DNA from 4 places in the Bacillus sp. D386 genome. Region 2 is predicted to be linked to each of the others. Evidence: riboswitches for the same ligand, from Rfam matches in the RefSeq annotation. Region 2 holds a riboswitch; each other region holds the start of a gene.
The links. A riboswitch is a leader RNA that binds a small molecule or an ion and turns the genes downstream of it on or off. The one in region 2 is predicted to bind S-adenosylmethionine.

Region 1 (4,447 bases), on a different contig from region 2:
TAATCGTCGCTCCGTCCTTCACTTCATCCAAAGATTTATACGTGTTTGAATAAATACCCATCGGCGCAGTCGGTACTTTAATTAACCCTGTCAAATCCATGCTGTTCTCTTTTTCAAAGTTTTCCAAGTAAATAGTATGCTGAAAAAGGTTCGCATCAATATCTCCACCATCTAACGCTTTATTCGGTTGAATATAATCACTGAACTCCACCACTTCTACTTTGTATCCCAATTCTTCCAAGCCTGGCTTGATTGCTTTCGTTGCCATATCACTATAAGGACCAGAAGTAGCTCCAATTTTAATATCCTTTGACTCTGAGCTTGCATCCTCAATGCTTTCATTGCCGCTGCAAGCTGCCAATGTACCTACCACTAAGAATAAAATAAATGCTGTTAACCCCTTTTTCATGAAATAATTCCCCTTTTCTATTATCTTTTATCTATAACTTTTGCGATGAAATCACCGGCAAGTTGGATAACCTGAACCAATACGATTAAAATAATAACAGTTGCAATCATAATGGTATTATCATAGCGATAATACCCATAGCGAATCGCTAAATCACCAATACCGCCACCACCGACCGTTCCTGCCATAGCAGAAAACCCAATCAAGCTAATTAATGTAAGTGTAATACCCGAAATGATACCTGATCTCGCTTCGAGCAATAGTACTTCCTTAATAATCATCCACGGTGTCGCACCAGCTGCTATCGCGGCTTCAATAACACCTTTATCAATTTCTCGTAAAGACGTTTCAACGATTCTCGCAAAAAACGGAATAGCTGCGACTGACAGCGATACGCTAGCAGCTGTTGGTCCAATCGTTGTCTTTACAACAAATTCGGTCAATGGCATAAGAGCAACCAATAAAATAATAAATGGTATTGATCGGACCAAATTGACGACAAATCCTAATATCCTCTGAACCGTTTTGTTTTCCCAAAATAAACCCTTTTCTGTCACATATAATAGAATTCCAACTGGTAAACCAATCACGATTGCGACAGCTAAAGAAATGGAAATCATGTAAATCGTCTGCAAAAATGCTGTGTTAATTTCAGGAATAAGCTCTATAAAGTGGTTGAAATCAAAGCCCATGTTGGAACACCTCCACTTCTGCCTCTCGACTTTCTATATAAGATATCGCTTTATTAATCTCTTCCTTCTGTCCGCGAAGCTCCATGATAAAAATACCTAAAGGCAATTCCTGAATATATTCAATTGAGCCATGAAGAAAATTGCCTTTTACATTAAATTGCTGAAGCGTATCCGATATGACTCCCTCACCGGCAACCGTTCCCCTAAACGTCACCTTGACAATCGGACCCTTGCAACTTTGGTAAATAGCGTCAGGTATATCGAACGAAACAACACTGTTAATGAATTCCTTCGTAAGATCGGCATGGGGTTTAGCAAAAATATCATACACCGAGCCTTCCTCAATGACCTTGCCATCCTGCATAATCGCCATTCGATTACAAATTTCCTTTACTACATTCATCTCATGTGTAATCAACACAATCGTAATATTGAGCTCCTTATTGATTTTTTTCAACAAATTCAATATTGATTTCGTTGTCGTCGGATCTAGTGCTGAGGTCGCCTCATCACAAAGGAGTACTGTCGGGTTATTCGCCAACGCCCTTGCAATCGCTACACGCTGCTTCTGTCCCCCACTTAGCTGCGAAGGATACACTTCACGCTTTTCAGCTAATCCGACCATTTTCAACAGTTCTTCTACTCGGTCTTGTATTTGAGTCTGCGGCACTTTTGCTGCCTTTAAAGAAAAAGCTATATTTTCAAAAACTGTTTTCTGGCTAATAAGATAAAAGTGCTGAAAAATCATCCCGATTTTTAAGCGTGCATGACGCAATTGCTTGCTTCTCAACTTAGCCAGATCAATTCCATCAACTGTGATATTTCCCGATGTTGGACGCTCCAACAAATTAATACAGCGTAGCAGCGAGCTTTTACCTGCTCCTGAGTACCCGACAATCCCGAATATCTCGCCTTTTTTAATTGTTAAGGAAACGTTGTCAACTCCATTTACTATACCGCTTTTAGTTTTGTAAATCTTATTAACATTCTGAATTTTTATCATATGCCAACCTCTATCTCTACACATTTTTTGAAACAAAAATGCCCCTCTCATCTGAAAGGGGCATCGAAATACATCTATCTCGACTTATCTTTCAGAATGTAATACATTCTGCAGGAATTGGCACCTTCCCTATTAAGGGGGTTGCCGGACGTCATAGGGCCTAGTCCCTCGGTCGCTCTCGATAAGCTATAGCTTTATTTGATTTGTTTATGATATTACAGACTTCAGAATAGTCTGTCAACAAAAACCTTTTTGACGTAAACTGTTGAACCGCTTTCATCATTGCAATTTCAATAAAATATTCCAATCCACATACATCGGATTAAAAAACTCCCCATTCTTCTTCGTAGGGCTGAACTGACGATAATGTAAAACTCTACATTTTCGCAAGCCGACTGAATAACACTTTCATCGCTCACTATTTTCATCTGCCAAACAAGCTCATTTAATGTATAGTCTCCACATTTCACATTTTCCGAAAAACAATCATTTCTGAAAAAGCTACCACACCCACTTCATCAAACGTTCCCCTATAATCTATGACTCAGCAAATCTAATAACCATTTACTACCGCTATATTCAAATTCTTTCAGCTCACTATAGACATTTCTAAATAAAGGTTATAGAATTTTATCTATTATTTAAATATTCAAAACTATATTCTCTTCGTAAAGGTGAATTATATGACATATTCAGAACGCTTAAAAAAACTGCCAGTCCAATTTTTTGCAACACTTGTCCTAAAAGTTAACAGCGCTATAGCTGAAGGCAGAGACATTATTAATCTCGGACAAGGAAATCCTGATCAACCTACTCCTGCGCATATCGTCAAAGCCCTGCAAGTGGCGGCTGAAGATGCACAAACTCATAAATATTCTCCATTTCGGGGTTTGGAAGAGTTGAAAGAAGCGGCAGCACAATTTTATCACAAGCAATATGGCGTCGAGGTTGACCCTAAAACTGAAGTTGCCATCCTTTTTGGAACGAAGGCCGGACTAGTTGAGCTACCAATGTGCTTGCTCAACGATGGAGAGCTAATGCTCTTGCCAGACCCAGGCTATCCCGACTATTTATCTGGAGCTGTATTAGCAAACGTAAACTATGAAACTTTTCCACTAACAAAAGATAATCAATTTTTGCCGGATTATGAAAGCATCCCTTTAGAACAAAGGACCCATGCAAAGCTAATGTATTTAAACTACCCAAATAATCCTACCGGAGCTACCGCAGATCATGCTTTTTTTGAAAAAACAGTATCATTTGCAAAAGAAAATAACATTACCGTACTTCATGATTTTGCCTATGGAGCTATTGGCTTTGATGGACAAAAACCTATCAGTTTTCTTGAAACGGAGGGTGCAAAAGAAGTCGGCATTGAAATGTACACACTCTCGAAAACTTACAATATGGCAGGCTGGCGTGTTGGCTTTGCTATCGGAAACCCAGCTATCATCGAAGCACTCAATCTCATTCAAGATCATCTTTACGTCAGCCTCTTCCCTGCTGTACAAAAAGCGGCAATCGCAGCCTTGACAGGGGAGCAATCCTGCGTAGAAGAGCTTATCGAACGCTATGAACGACGACGAAATTCCCTCATTGGCGCTTGCAATAAAATCGGCTGGAAAGTCGAAGCCCCAACTGGTTCATTCTTTGCTTGGCTTCCTGTCCCTGCCGGTTTCAAGAGCGAGAGCTTTGCTGATTATTTGCTTGAAAAAGCAGATGTAGCCGTTGCAGCAGGAAAAGGCTTTGGTGAATACGGAGAAGGCTACATTCGTGTCGGCTTATTAGTAGACGAAGACCGGCTAATAGAAGCTATTGAACGTATTGGAAAGCTAGGAATATTCACTTAAACAACTGCGGTATTGAACTGCTCCCTGTCTAGTAAACAATGAATATAATAAAAGCAGAACCCTGAATTCTAAGGGGTTCTGCCGCTCAATCTCTATTGATAACGTTGTTACAGATGCTATTAACGCCTCTTTTAAAATTCGTTTTTTTAATAATACTATTCTATTTTACTGTGCCCCAAAATGAATCGCCCCATGTGATCAATACAGCGTTCTTTTTTTTTGAGCACAGAAAAACTCCCCATTAGGTAAGCCAGATTTTTCAAACTGTCTTACCTAATGGGGAGCATAAAAAAAGACCGTCAACATGCCAGCCTTGATTTTCTGCTATTGACCTGTTAATACAATAGCTACGGTTTACTTATAACTGGATATAGAGAGATTATATTCTCTAATTCTTTAATCAAATCATCTAAATATGATTGATTTGATAAAAATTCAAAGGATAATACAGCACCACTTCCTGTCGGATAACAAGTCTCTCCAGACCATTCTA
Region 2 (4,447 bases):
TACAGCCGCGCTCTATAAAACTTTTGCCTTTTACCCCTTCAGGCATCATGGCAGCAATTCTTTTTAGCGCTCTTTTCATAAGTACAGGAATTTTATTAAACATGGCTAAGGATTGAGGCTCACGGTAAATATTGTATCCTCCGAATAATTCATCCGCTCCTTCACCTGACAGAACAACCGTTACATGCTTTTGCGCTTCCCTTGCCACGAAATATAAAGGAACACAAGCGGGGTCTGCCAACGGGTCATCCATATGCCACATAATTTTCGGCAGTTCCCTCATATATTCCTGCGGCGATATAATATAGCTGATATTCTCTACCCCAAGCTTGTCAGCTGTTTCTTTAGCTACATCAATTTCACTGAAACCATTCTGTTCAAATCCAACTGAGAATGTTTTAATTCCAGGATGAAATTCTTTAGCTATGGATGCGATGATTGTAGAATCAATTCCACCTGAAAGAAATGAACCAACGGGTACATCACTGCGCATATGCATGCTGATACTGTCATACATCACATCTTGAATTTCTTTAATCCAATCTGGTTCACTGCGCAGAATAGGTTTAAATTCCGCTTTCCAATATTGGCGGATTTCCATAGGTTCTCCAATTTTCTTTGTAAAGCAATGTCCAGGCAATAATTTTTTCACATACTTTGTCATCGTTGCTGGTTCTGGAGTAAATTGAAAGGTAAGATAATGCTGCAGAGACACATGATCCAATTCTTGTTTTTCTATAGCGTGTATAATACTTTTCTTTTCAGAAGCAAAATAGGTCTTATCCCCATCTTCCTTATAAAAAAATGGTTTAATCCCAAATGGATCACGGGCACCAAAAATAGATTTCTCCTGTTTATCCCAAATCACGAACCCAAACATCCCACGAAGCATTTCAACTGCCTTTTCCCCATATTGAACAAATGCCGCCAGGATTACTTCAGTATCTGAATTTGTAGAAAACGCCATGCCTTCCTTTTCCAGCACTACTTTCAATTCCAAGTAGTTGTATATTTCTCCGTTAAAAACAATCCAATAGCGTTCATTTTCATACGTTAAGGGCTGATGTCCACATTCAATATCAATGATGCTTAGTCTTCTGAAACCAAGCTGGATATGTTCATCTATATAATACCCCTCGTCATCCGGCCCTCTATGCGTAATCAAGTCATTCATACTTTTAATTAGTTCTGAATCCTGATTCGCTTGTTGGTGATCATGCATACATCCTACAAATCCACACATTATTATTCACTCACTACCTTTACTTTCGACTGTTTTTCATTTAAAAATATCAAAGAATTAGATTTTAGATATGAGCTAGGGTCCCGACAAAATACGATCCATTATACCCGATTTCATAGTTTCCTAATATTATCATATTTAGACAAAAAAAGAAAGAGGGTTTATCCCTCTTTCTTGAAATGTTTATGCTGTTTATCTTAGATGTTAGCTTCCGTACGCAGTACTTCTACTTTATCAGTTTTCTCCCAAGGAAGATCTAAATCATTACGTCCAAAATGTCCGTAAGCTGCTGTTTGTTTATAAATCGGACGTCTTAAATCAAGCATTTTTATGATTCCTGCAGGGCGCAGATCAAAGTTAGCACGTACTAATTCAATTAATTTTTCCTCTTCAATTTTACCTGTACCGAACGTATCAATGGATATAGATACTGGCTGAGCTACACCAATCGCGTAAGCCAGCTGAACTTCTGCTTTATCTGCAAGACCTGCTGCTACAATATTTTTAGCTACATATCTGGCTGCATAGGCAGCAGAACGGTCTACTTTTGTAGCATCTTTACCAGAGAATGCTCCACCACCGTGACGTGCGTATCCACCATACGTGTCAACAATGATTTTACGGCCAGTCAAGCCTGCATCCCCTTGTGGACCTCCAATAACAAAACGGCCCGTTGGGTTAATAAAATATTTAGTTTGTTCATCAATAAGGTGAGCAGGAACAACCGGTTTAATTACTTGTTCTTTTAAGTCTTTCTTAATTTGATCCAGTGTTGTTTCCGCGTCATGCTGAGTAGAGATTACGATGGTATCAATTCTTACCGGATTTTTATTTTCATCATATTCCACTGTGACTTGTGTTTTTCCATCAGGGCGCAAGTATGGAAGAACTTCTTGTTTACGAACCTCAGCCAGCTTTCTAGATAATTGGTGAGCAAGAGAAATAGGAAGAGGCATTAATTCTTCTGTTTCGTTGCAGGCAAAACCGAACATTAGACCCTGATCTCCCGCCCCAATTGCTTCAATCTCTTCATCTGACATCGTGCCTTCTCTTGATTCCAAAGCTTGGTCTACACCTTGGGCGATATCTGCAGATTGTTCATCAATAGAGGTTAAGACAGCGCATGTTTCTGCATCGAAACCATATTTTGCACGTGTATAACCAATCCCTTTGATTGTGTCACGTACAATTTTTGGAATATCCACATACGTAGAAGTAGTGATTTCTCCCGCTACTAAAACTAATCCAGTGGTAACAGATGTTTCGCAGGCTACCCTTGCATTTGGATCCTTTGCTAATATTTCATCCAAAATGGCATCAGAAACCTGATCGCAAATTTTATCCGGATGACCTTCTGTTACAGATTCTGATGTAAACAAATGTCTCTTATTAGACATGTATATTTCCTCCTTCAGTTTCCCTGTTTATGGCTACTCATTATCTTTAATTATCTCCTGATTATACGAAAAAAGACCCTTCCCCTTTATAAAGAAAAGAGGAAAGGTCTGAGTCTCAGAAATCTGCCTTTCACTCTCATCGTTCAAGGCATTATAACCTTGCATCAAGTTAGCACCTTTGCGTGATTTCCATTAAAAGGAATCAAACTGCAGGTTGCCCCGGCTTCATAGAGCTCGTCTCTCCACCGAGTCTTGATAAGAGTATCCATATCAAATGTATATAATATCTTATCCATCATTTTCTGTCAATAAATAAACAGGAATATATTGTTAAGATAAAACTTTAGCTTCATCCTTTTTCTAAAAGAAGTACAGTCAGAACTTAAAATTCGCATTTCAATTATGATATTGATATAATTAATTTACGAATATTCAAATAAATATACTTTATTATTTATCCATCAATATTGACTAATATTCCTATTCTTTCACCAATGAAAACAATAATAATTATTCTTATATACTATATTAAACCATATTTTTGAAAATTAACACAATTAGTATGGATAAATCGATTAAATGTGTTATACTATTTTCCATATAATATGCTTACCAAAATTCTGGAAAAGGATGATACCTTATGAACAGTGTAGGAGTTTCCAATGAATTGAAACAATTACTTACTCATGATAATATTCACATTCAGCTTTCAGTGCCACAATTAGTTGAAAAAGTATTAACCAGAAAAGAGGGCATCCTCACATCTACTGGAGCGATTAAAGCCGAAACAGGTAAATATACCGGCAGATCTCCAAAGGATAAATATATTGTAGAGGAAGCTGCCACTAAAGATAAAATAGCCTGGGGAAGCGTCAATCAAGCAATATCTGAAGACGCATTCTCTAAATTATATGATAAAGTTATCGATTACCTCGAAAAACGAGATGAATTATTTGTATTTAATGGGTTTGCTGGGGCTGCAACAGACTACCGCCTTCCTATACAAGTAATCAATGAATATGCCTGGCACAATTTATTTGTACATCAGCTGTTTATCCGCCCCACTAAAGAAGAGCTTGAAAATCATTCTCCTGAGTTTACTATTATCTCAGCACCAGGTTTTAAAGCAAACCCTCTCGTGGACGGTACACAATCTGAGACGTTTATCATCATTTCTTTTGAGAAAAAAGTCGTCTTAATTGGAGGCACCGAGTATGCAGGTGAAATGAAAAAATCCATTTTCTCAATCATGAATTACCTGTTGCCTGAGAAAAATGTGTTCTCTATGCATTGTTCAGCAAATGTAGGTTTCGAGGGAGATGTAGCTCTTTTCTTTGGCCTATCCGGCACTGGAAAGACTACTTTATCAGCCGATCCAAATCGCCGCCTTATAGGTGATGACGAACATGGCTGGTCTCCTGATGGTGTATTTAATATTGAAGGCGGCTGTTACGCAAAATGCATCAATCTCACACAGGAAAAAGAGCCTCAAATTTTTAATGCCATACGCTTTGGTTCTGTACTAGAGAATGTGGTTGTAGATGAAGATACGAGAATTGCTGACTATGATAATGGAATGTTAACTGAAAATACCCGGGCAGCTTACCCTATCGAAGCCATGCAGAACATCGTCACACCTAGTATAGCGGGCCATCCCAATACAATCATCTTTTTAACTGCTGATGCTTTTGGTGTTCTGCCTCCAATCAGCAAGTTAACCAAAGAACAGGCAATGTATCATTTTCTAAGCGGTTATACGAGTAAATTGGCAGGAACTGAACTCGGAATCACTTCACCACAGGCTACG
Region 3 (4,447 bases), on a different contig from region 2:
ATGAGGTTTTTTGCGAAATGATAAAAGACTCGTTCTTCTTTATTTCGTAATAGGAACATTGAAAAATGACTGCGTTTCTTTTTCGATAAGGCTCCTGTATGATTAGTTAACTTTTGTAAATACTGCTCAAAGTTTTGAACATTTTTAATATAAATAATGACAGAAACAAGCGGTACAATTACAGCCAAGCTGATTAAGAGAATATATTGCCATGCAAAATTCCCATTTAGTTTTACCTCAAAGGGAGCGGCATACCAAATAGGCGCAAGAATATAGCTCCACCAAGTTGGTGTAAATTCTACTTGCCTATCTACAAGGTCAAATATCCTTACCGTTAGTTGATAGCCAACAATCATTAAAATAGACAAGGAGATTTGTACATAACTGATAAAATCCTTTAATTTCTCTCCATCAAAATACTTTAAAATAACCAAGTAGATTAAAGCAGTAAGCAAGACTATCCATATATCAATCAATATAATGACCAGCAAAAATAACAGACTAAAGCCAATTCCTTGAGTAACAATAGCAGCAATGAACGCAGGCGCAATAAAAATAAGGGTTATTGTGCCAAGGTAAATAATAATATGTATCAGCTTTGCCACCGAGACCGTTCTCCCATCAACCGGTCTAGACAATAAAATAGACTGATCCCGTATATCAAGCATCACATGGGAAAAATCAGATATTAAAGATGTAATGATAAAAAACATAAATACCGCAAACAACATACTCATTTGGAAAAAATAATTTTCACCCATAATAATAAAAGGAATCAGTATTAGACCCATAAGCGCATAAACCCATAAGGATTTTAAAAATTGATTTGAATCCTTACCTGTATTTCCAGACCCATCATTCATCAAAGTTGGAACTCTTCTGGCATCCATTGTAAGCTTAACCTGAAGAATTCTTCTCATAACCGGATAATCAATTCCCATCCACTGAAAGAGCTTTTGTCCTCTATCCAACACACGCAAACTCATAAATTTTTTCATCTATTAATCCTCTTTAACAACAGATACAATATCTTCGGCAATTGAACGATGCTGTGTAAAACCAGTTAATTGGTTAAAAATTTCTTCAAGAGTTCCTTCCTTGCCAACATCCTGTAATTCTGCAAAGCTTCCATCTGCAACAATCCTGCCTTCATGCAGTAAAATAATTCGATTGCTAATTTTCTCGACGACATCCATGATATGTGAGGAATAAAAAATAGTTTTTCCCTCGCTTGCCAGCAGTCCAAGCAATTCTTTAATGACCATAACGCTATTCGCGTCGAGACCGCTTAAAGGTTCATCTAAAAATAAAATATCCGGATTATGAAGAAGGCTTGAAATTAATAGAACCTTTTGCTTCATCCCTTTTGAATAACTATTTATTCGTGAATCATACATTTCTTCAATATTTAATAGCCTCATTAGTTTAAAAGCCTTTTGGTCAGCCTGCTCATAAGATAAGCCATAAAGCTCACCTATAAAAGTCAAATATTCACGTGCAGTCAATACATCATATAAATCTGCCAATTCAGGCACATAGCCAATTCTATTTTTATAGGTAATCCTATCCTCAGAAAGCTCTTTATCAAAGACCTTCACTGAGCCTGTATAGTCTGTAAGGAGTCCGAGCAATATTTTAACTGTGGTAGTTTTCCCCGCCCCATTGGGACCTATATAGCCAATAATTTGTCCCTTGTTTACATCAAGATTAATTCCTCGAAGTACTTCTTTCGATCCATAATGCATTTGAAGATTGCTAATAGAAATCACCAGTTCAGCCATTTTCATTCTCCCCAAAGACCCATTTTGGTATAGTATATCAAAACGGGTCGTTAATTTGCATAATTTTCTAATTTATCCTTTTTAGGTATTACTTCTGGAATCCTTCATGATGCACCTAAATGCCTGTAAAGTTCAAATTTCTAATAACCTAAACCGATAATGATTCAAAAGCTTGAATAAGATCATCAATCAAATCATTCGCATGCTCTATCCCAACAGAATAGCGCAGCAAACAATTACAGACTCCATTTTGTGTACGCACTTCCTCAGGGATATCCGCATGTGTTTGTGTAGCAGGGTACGTCATTAAACTTTCTACTCCACCCAGACTTTCAGCAAAAGATATGATGCGAAGGCTTTTTAAAAATGGATTGATCCATTCCTCTGATTTCAGCCGGAACGATATCATCCCCCCTTTACCAGGATAAAGGACATCTGTCACTTCTTCTCTTTCTCTTAAAAATCGGCTGATTATCTTAGCATTTTCCTCATGCTGCCTCATCCTTAGGCTCAATGTTTTCATTCCCCTCATCACAAGCCAGGAGTCAAATGGCGGCAGTACAGCGCCTGTTGCATTTTGATATTCTTCTAGGCGCGCACCAACCTCTTTACTCTTTGAGACAATTAATCCAGCCAATACATCATTATGTCCTGCTAAATATTTGGTGGCACTGTGGACAACGATATCTGCTCCCTGCTCAATCGGTCTTTGCAAAATGGGTGTATAAAACGTATTATCCACAAGGAGCAGTAGATTGTTAGATTGGGTCAGTTGAGCAATTTCTTTAATATCCATTTCCTGCATAAGCGGATTTGTCGGTGTTTCTATAAAAAAGGCCTTCGTATTTTCCGTAATGGATTCAGCGAAATCTTCATATGTATGGCAATAGTTAAACTTGATGCCATACGTCTTCCATATTTGCTCAAATAACCGATATGTCCCTCCATACAGATCGGCAGAGACGGCTATTTCATCACCTGGAGAAAATAAACATAGCAATGAGTGAATGGCAGCCATACCTGAACTAAAGGCAAATCCCTGTTTACCACCCTCTAGCTCGGCAATTGCTTCCTCTAATAATTTTCTGGTTGGGTTTCCTGTTCTTATGTAATCAAACCCTGTTGATTCCCCTATTCCGTTATGGCGATAGGCTGTGGAAAAATAAACTGGCGGATTAACAGTACCTGTTTGTGTTTCACTTCGATTGCCTATTTGAGCTAAGAGTGTTTCGATTTTAACTGTTGTCATATGTATGACCCCTCTCTCTTTATTAATCCCCGAAATACAGTTACTCTGATTTACCTTCATCCGGCTCTAATTTGCCATCAAAGTTACGAATTACTTACATCCACTCATTTTCCCAGTGAATAAAACTATGCTTAAAAACGAAAAAAGTCTTCAAGAAGAAGACTTTTCATTAGAGTGAGTCCCTTCTTATCGGCCAGGAATGATTGTTCCTGCAGGAATTAGCACCTTTCCATATTGGCGGTTGCTGAGACTTCACAGGGCCTGTCCCTCCATCTCTCTTGATAAGATTTTTCAGAATATTTATTTAACTATAAATTTACAGTCCTACTGCTAAAAAAGCAAGTTATTTCTGCCTTTATTGTCCAACTTTTTAACAAAGGTATATAATAAATCTATACATAAAAAGGAGTGATTCGGAACCATGAAAGCCAATGGCCAGGAAATTTTCCAGTACATAAAAGACCTTGTATCCATTCCAAGTCCGAGCGGCTATACAACGGAAGTAATTGATCATGTAGCACAGTTTTTACAATCTCAAGGAATACCTGCAGTAAAAACAAATAAAGGTGCCCTATTGGCAACAATCAAGGGACAGGATGATTCAAAGCACCGTTTTCTAACAGCCCATGTAGATACATTAGGTGCTATGGTGAAAGAAATCAAACCAAGCGGGCGTTTAAAATTATCGATGATCGGCGGATTTCGTTGGAATTCTGTTGAAGGCGAATATTGTAAAATCCATACAGCTGAAGGTAAAACGTTTACAGGGACGATTCTTTTAAATCAAACTTCTGTCCATGTTTATCAGAAAATGGGAGATATTAAACGCGAGGATGCAACGATTGAAGTTCGAATTGATGCTGTGACAAAAAGCAAGACGGATACAGAAGGTCTAGGTATTTCTGTAGGTGATTTTGTTTCCTTCGAGCCCCGTGTTGAACTGACAGACAATGGATTTATTAAATCCCGTCATTTAGATGATAAAGCGAGTGTCGGCATACTGATGTATATCATTAAACAGTTAAAAGAAGAAGGCATCACTCTCCCCTATACGACCCACTTCTTAATTTCAAATAATGAAGAAATAGGCTATGGCGGAAACTCCAACATTCCTGCTGAAACTGTTGAATACCTGGCTGTAGATATGGGAGCAATTGGAGAAGGACAATCTACGGATGAATACAGTGTTTCCATTTGTGCAAAAGATTCTAGCGGACCCTATCATTATGGCCTGCGTCAGCATTTAGTCGAATTGGCAAAGCAACACAAGATTGATTACCGTGTAGATATATATCCTTTTTACGGATCTGATGCTTCTGCTGCCATCCGTGCCGGCTATGATATCATACACGGATTAATTGGACCCGGCATTGATGCTTCACATGCTTTTGAAAGAACCCATATCAGCTCTATTGAA
Region 4 (4,447 bases), on a different contig from region 2:
CAGCATGATTACCCTGTTTGCCATTAATTTGCCTCGCTTCAATTCCGGTAACCGCTTCTTTAATAGCTCGAATATGATCAGGAGTCGTTCCGCAGCAGCCGCCAACAAGATTAATCCAACCTTTTTCGGCAAATTGCTTGATCTTCTTGCTTAGGGAGGAAGGCGATTCATTATATTGGCCATTTTCATCTGGTAATCCCGCATTCGGGTAACAGCTTACTGCAGCAGTGCTTAATTCAGATAAAGACCTGATATGGTCAGCCATGAACTCTGGACCAGTTGCACAATTAAGCCCGATTGCAAGAGGATTCATATGCTCACACGATATATAAAAAGCTTCAATGGTTTGACCGGCTAGAGTAGTCCCCATTGGTTCAATCGTTCCTGAGATAATTAATGGAACTTCCCTGCCTAAAGATGAGAATGCTCTTTTCATTCCAATATAAGCTGCTTTCACATTTAATAAATCCTGCGATGTTTCCAAGAGAAGCAAATCAACTCCCCCATCAAGCAGGCCCTTCGTTTGCTCTTCATATGAATCTGCCAATTGTTCAAAAGTGGCTCCGCCTGTTACGGATAAGGTTTTGGTCGTAGGTCCCATCGAACCTGCAACAAAGCGAGGGCTGTCAGGACTGTCAAACTGTTCTGTTGCTTTTCGAGCCAATTGAGCTGATTCTTTATTCAGCTGATATGCCAGGTGACCAAGATTATATTCATCCAGTACAATTGGAGTTGCCCCGAATGTGTTTGTTTCAATAATATCCGCACCTGCTGCCAAGTACTCTTCATGAATCGATTGGATTACATCCGGGCGGGTTAGCGTTAAATACTCATTACACCCATCGTATTGTTCCCCGCCAAAATCATCCTCTATTAATTGATGCGCCTGAATCATGGTTCCCATTGCTCCATCTAGAATAACTATTCTTTCAGCCAATAACTCTTTCAATTTTTCTGTTCTCATGATAGATGCACTTCCTTATTTACAACTGATTTCTGTTCTTTGATGTACCGAACCAAATGCCCGCTTAATTCATATTTCATAAAAGGTGTAATAATATAGATACCGTTAAATAGTTCACTTGCCGCGTCCACTAATTCTTTTGAAATGGCAAAGCTTTCGCGAGCACAGGCTTCCTTATCCGTTCCGGCTCTTTCCATCGCCTCTCTAACATGAACCGGCAATGAAATACCTGGCACTTCATTATGTAAAAACTCTGCATTCCGGTGACTCGTTAAAGGCATAATGCCAATAAAAATCGGCTTTGTTATATGCCTGGTTGCCGCGTATACTTCCTCTAATTTTTCAATACTAAACACGGGCTGGGTTAAGAAATAATCAGCTCCAGCCTGAATTTTCTTTTCCATTCGCTGTACGGCTTTATCTATGTACTTTACATTTGGATTAAAGGCAGCTGCGATATCGAAATTCGCCCGGCTACCCAGCGATTTTCCTGAATAGGAGCGCCCCTCATTCAATTGCTTAACCAATGAAATCAGGTCCATTGAAGAAAGATCATATACAGAAGTCGCGCCCGGAAAATCACCAATTTTTGAAGGATCCCCAGTCACCACCAACACCTCTGATAATCCAAGGGAATGCATGCCCATTAAATGAGATTGCAAGCCAATCAGATTATGATCTCGACAAGTTAAGTGAACAAGAGGCACCGTATTTAACTTTGATTGTAAAATCGACGCTACCGCAAGATTGGATATTCTCGGTGACGCCAATGAATTATCCGCAAGTGTAATCGCATCGGCACCCGAATCTAATAGGTAGCGACTTCCTATTAAAAAATCCTCCAGGCCGAACGTCTTTGGCGGGTCCAACTCCACGATAACCGTCGTTTGTTTTTTTGCCTTACCTGAAATTGTATCTGGACCTTTTCGTTTATATTGAATGATTTCATATGATATAGGCTGATGCTTCGGCTTGGCTACAAAATCTTTCACCTTTACAGGATGAAGATCTTCGATTCCTTTACGAATGGCCTGAATATGGGCAGGAGTTGTACCACAGCATCCACCTAGCAGCCGGACCCCCTGCTTCACAAGCTGCCTTGAACTATTAATGAAATAATCCGCTTCTGTCGAATAGACATATCTTCCATCTGATAAATCAGGTAAGCTGGCGTTTGGATAAGCCGCATAATAGGTATCTTCCAATAAAGGTACTTCTTCGTATGAGCGAATCATATGATAGGGACCCATCCGACAATTGATGCCTACCACATCAGCGCCTGTTTTTTTCATAAGAGAAAACGCCTCACTGACATGCATACCATTTTGCAAAAGGCCTGTTTCATGCAGAGAAATATTCGCGATAAGAGGAAGATCACTCATTTTTCTAGCCGACTCTATTACCGTTAATAATTCGTCTAAATCATAATAGGTTTCAAGTAAAATGCCATCCGGCTTTTCTTCCAATAAAGCGGTCAGCTGTTCATCGAAATATCCCTTAATTTCAGTTAATGTTAATTCTGATTTCCGGAAACTCCGTAAGCCGCCAATCGTCCCAATAACGAAGGTGCTTGGATCAGCCGCATCTTTCGCTATTTTAATTCCAGCTCTATTAATTTGAGAAACTTCCCTTTCAAGGCCATAGCGCTTTAATTTATGGAAATTTGCGCCGAATGTATTCGATTGAATCACATCAGCACCAGCTTCAATATAACTTCTATGCATCTTTTTGATCTGATTGGGGTTTGTCAAATTAAGCTCTTCAAAGCAACTATCAATTCCAAATGAATATAAAAGTGTTCCACTCGCCCCATCTGCGACTAGAATTTTTTCATTTAACGTTTCCAGTAGTTTCACTGTCTTTCCCCCTAATTAGTTGGTTAATGTCTCTGATGAGGAAAACAGACTAATAGAAAAGAGCTTTCATCATGAAAGCCCTCTTTCCTAAGGTCTCTCATCTCTCAAGCATTGCTTGCTGGATTTAGCACCTTGGATTACCATCCAGGTTGCTGAGATTTCAACGGGCCAGTCCCTCCATCTCTCTAGATAAGAATATGAAATTATATATTTACTTAATTTACTATAAATTTTCAGTTATTTCAATCTATTTTGATAATTAATCCAAAAGAGTTAACGATTTAGTATTTTGGGTATGTATGGGGTAGGAGTGATGTTAGATGAAGGAAATAATAACGAATCAGTTTAAAAATCCAACTGGTGTCCTCGGAAAGATTGCAGGTAAAATAATGGCCTATGAAAATGAGGAATTATACGAATGGACATTTGATCAATTGACTATTACCCCAAATGACACACTGCTAGAAGTTGGTTTTGGCCCAGGTGAAGGAATGCACATGCTTTTTGAGAAGTACCCTACCATCCAAATAGATGGTGTCGATCCATCAGAAGAAATGGTGAAAAATGCGAGCAAACGAAATCAAGAACAACTCAACCGCAATCAGCTTCGTTTGTTTAATGGAACTGTTCTCGGGATTCCCAATCCAATGGTGTACGATAAAATATTTAGTGTAAATAGCTATCCATTATGGGAAGATCAAGAGGCTTGTATTCAAAAAATACATTCTTTATTAAAAGAAAATGGAAAACTGACTATAACCGTGCAGCCAAGGCAGGAAGAAGCAACCGAAGAACAGGCTCATGCCTTTGCCGAAGAGATTAGAGAGGTGCTAACTAATACAGGCTTTAAGTCTATTAAGGTTCAAACGAAACCACTCAAACCGTGCTTATCTATAAATGTCACAGCCATCAAATAGCCCTTTTTATGAATATTAGAAATTCCACTCAAGCTTAGACACTCTTTCTATCTGACCCTTTTCAACCTATAAAAACCATAAGCTCCTCCATCAGTTTTGATTGAATTTCTATTATTTAGGGTATATTATAAACATATACACATATATTAAAAAACCAGAGAGCTGGATACTCCCTGGTACAACTACTAGCGAGTGGTATGCAAATAGTTTAGTTCTTAGAGGAACCACCCTTATGCTTTGGTCGGCGCGGGGTGGTTTTTCGTTTGCCCTTTAGCTGAAGATTGGCGAATCGCGTGGCGATGCCGGCAGCAAGGGTCGTGAAAAAGATCATTGCTACATCTTTTGCCAGAGCTATTAGAAAATCCATAAGTATATCACCTCCCTCCTCCTTTATATAAGGAAAAGAAGGTGCATACCACCCGCACCAAGTAGTTGCATGAAAATTATACCATATATGTTATTGATAACATAATGACTCTGGTTGTCTTTTTTAGGTGATTGAAAATTCCTATCCCTTGCTAATGGATCTCTTTTATTTGCTCTCTGTTCACAAGTATTGTTGCTGATGACTTAAAGAAAGACAGCTTTTTTATTGTCGCAATTATTCAACTAATGCCCCATGTTTTTCTCCTATTAAATTGATTTTTATCAATTCCTTATTCTTATGTAAAACTCTTTTTCGTTATCCTGAACCTTTACTGCCATAAGAA

Region 1: it holds a riboswitch for S-adenosylmethionine, as region 2 does, so the genes downstream of both, FHY45_RS04725 (methionine ABC transporter ATP-binding protein) here and metK (methionine adenosyltransferase) in region 2, are expected to answer to the same signal.
Region 3: it holds a riboswitch for S-adenosylmethionine, as region 2 does, so the genes downstream of both, FHY45_RS15740 (methionine biosynthesis PLP-dependent protein) here and metK (methionine adenosyltransferase) in region 2, are expected to answer to the same signal.
Region 4: it holds a riboswitch for S-adenosylmethionine, as region 2 does, so the genes downstream of both, FHY45_RS10280 (bifunctional homocysteine S-methyltransferase/methylenetetrahydrofolate reductase) here and metK (methionine adenosyltransferase) in region 2, are expected to answer to the same signal.

Annotation. Positions count from the first base shown of each region.
Region 1 is NZ_VEMV01000001.1:966,766-971,212, forward strand. It holds gene FHY45_RS04715 (MetQ/NlpA family ABC transporter substrate-binding protein) at 1-409, opposite strand, end outside; gene FHY45_RS04720 (methionine ABC transporter permease) at 430-1,101, opposite strand; gene FHY45_RS04725 (methionine ABC transporter ATP-binding protein) at 1,091-2,104, opposite strand; SAM riboswitch class I at 2,186-2,292, opposite strand; gene FHY45_RS04730 (pyridoxal phosphate-dependent aminotransferase) at 2,788-3,954, shown strand; gene FHY45_RS04735 (WapI family immunity protein) at 4,302-4,447, opposite strand, start outside.
Region 2 is NZ_VEMV01000007.1:28,779-33,225, reverse strand. It holds gene asnB (asparagine synthase (glutamine-hydrolyzing)) at 1-1,243, opposite strand, end outside; gene metK (methionine adenosyltransferase) at 1,441-2,640, opposite strand; SAM riboswitch class I at 2,774-2,902, opposite strand; gene pckA (phosphoenolpyruvate carboxykinase (ATP)) at 3,281-4,447, shown strand, end outside.
Region 3 is NZ_VEMV01000005.1:162,321-166,767, forward strand. It holds gene FHY45_RS15730 (ABC-2 family transporter permease) at 1-998, opposite strand, end outside; gene FHY45_RS15735 (ABC transporter ATP-binding protein) at 1,002-1,787, opposite strand; gene FHY45_RS15740 (methionine biosynthesis PLP-dependent protein) at 1,930-3,030, opposite strand; SAM riboswitch class I at 3,214-3,318, opposite strand; gene FHY45_RS15745 (M42 family metallopeptidase) at 3,452-4,447, shown strand, end outside.
Region 4 is NZ_VEMV01000003.1:280,903-285,349, reverse strand. It holds gene metH (methionine synthase) at 1-964, opposite strand, end outside; gene FHY45_RS10280 (bifunctional homocysteine S-methyltransferase/methylenetetrahydrofolate reductase) at 961-2,820, opposite strand; SAM riboswitch class I at 2,915-3,016, opposite strand; gene FHY45_RS10275 (class I SAM-dependent methyltransferase) at 3,141-3,737, shown strand; gene FHY45_RS20530 (hypothetical protein) at 3,946-4,104, opposite strand.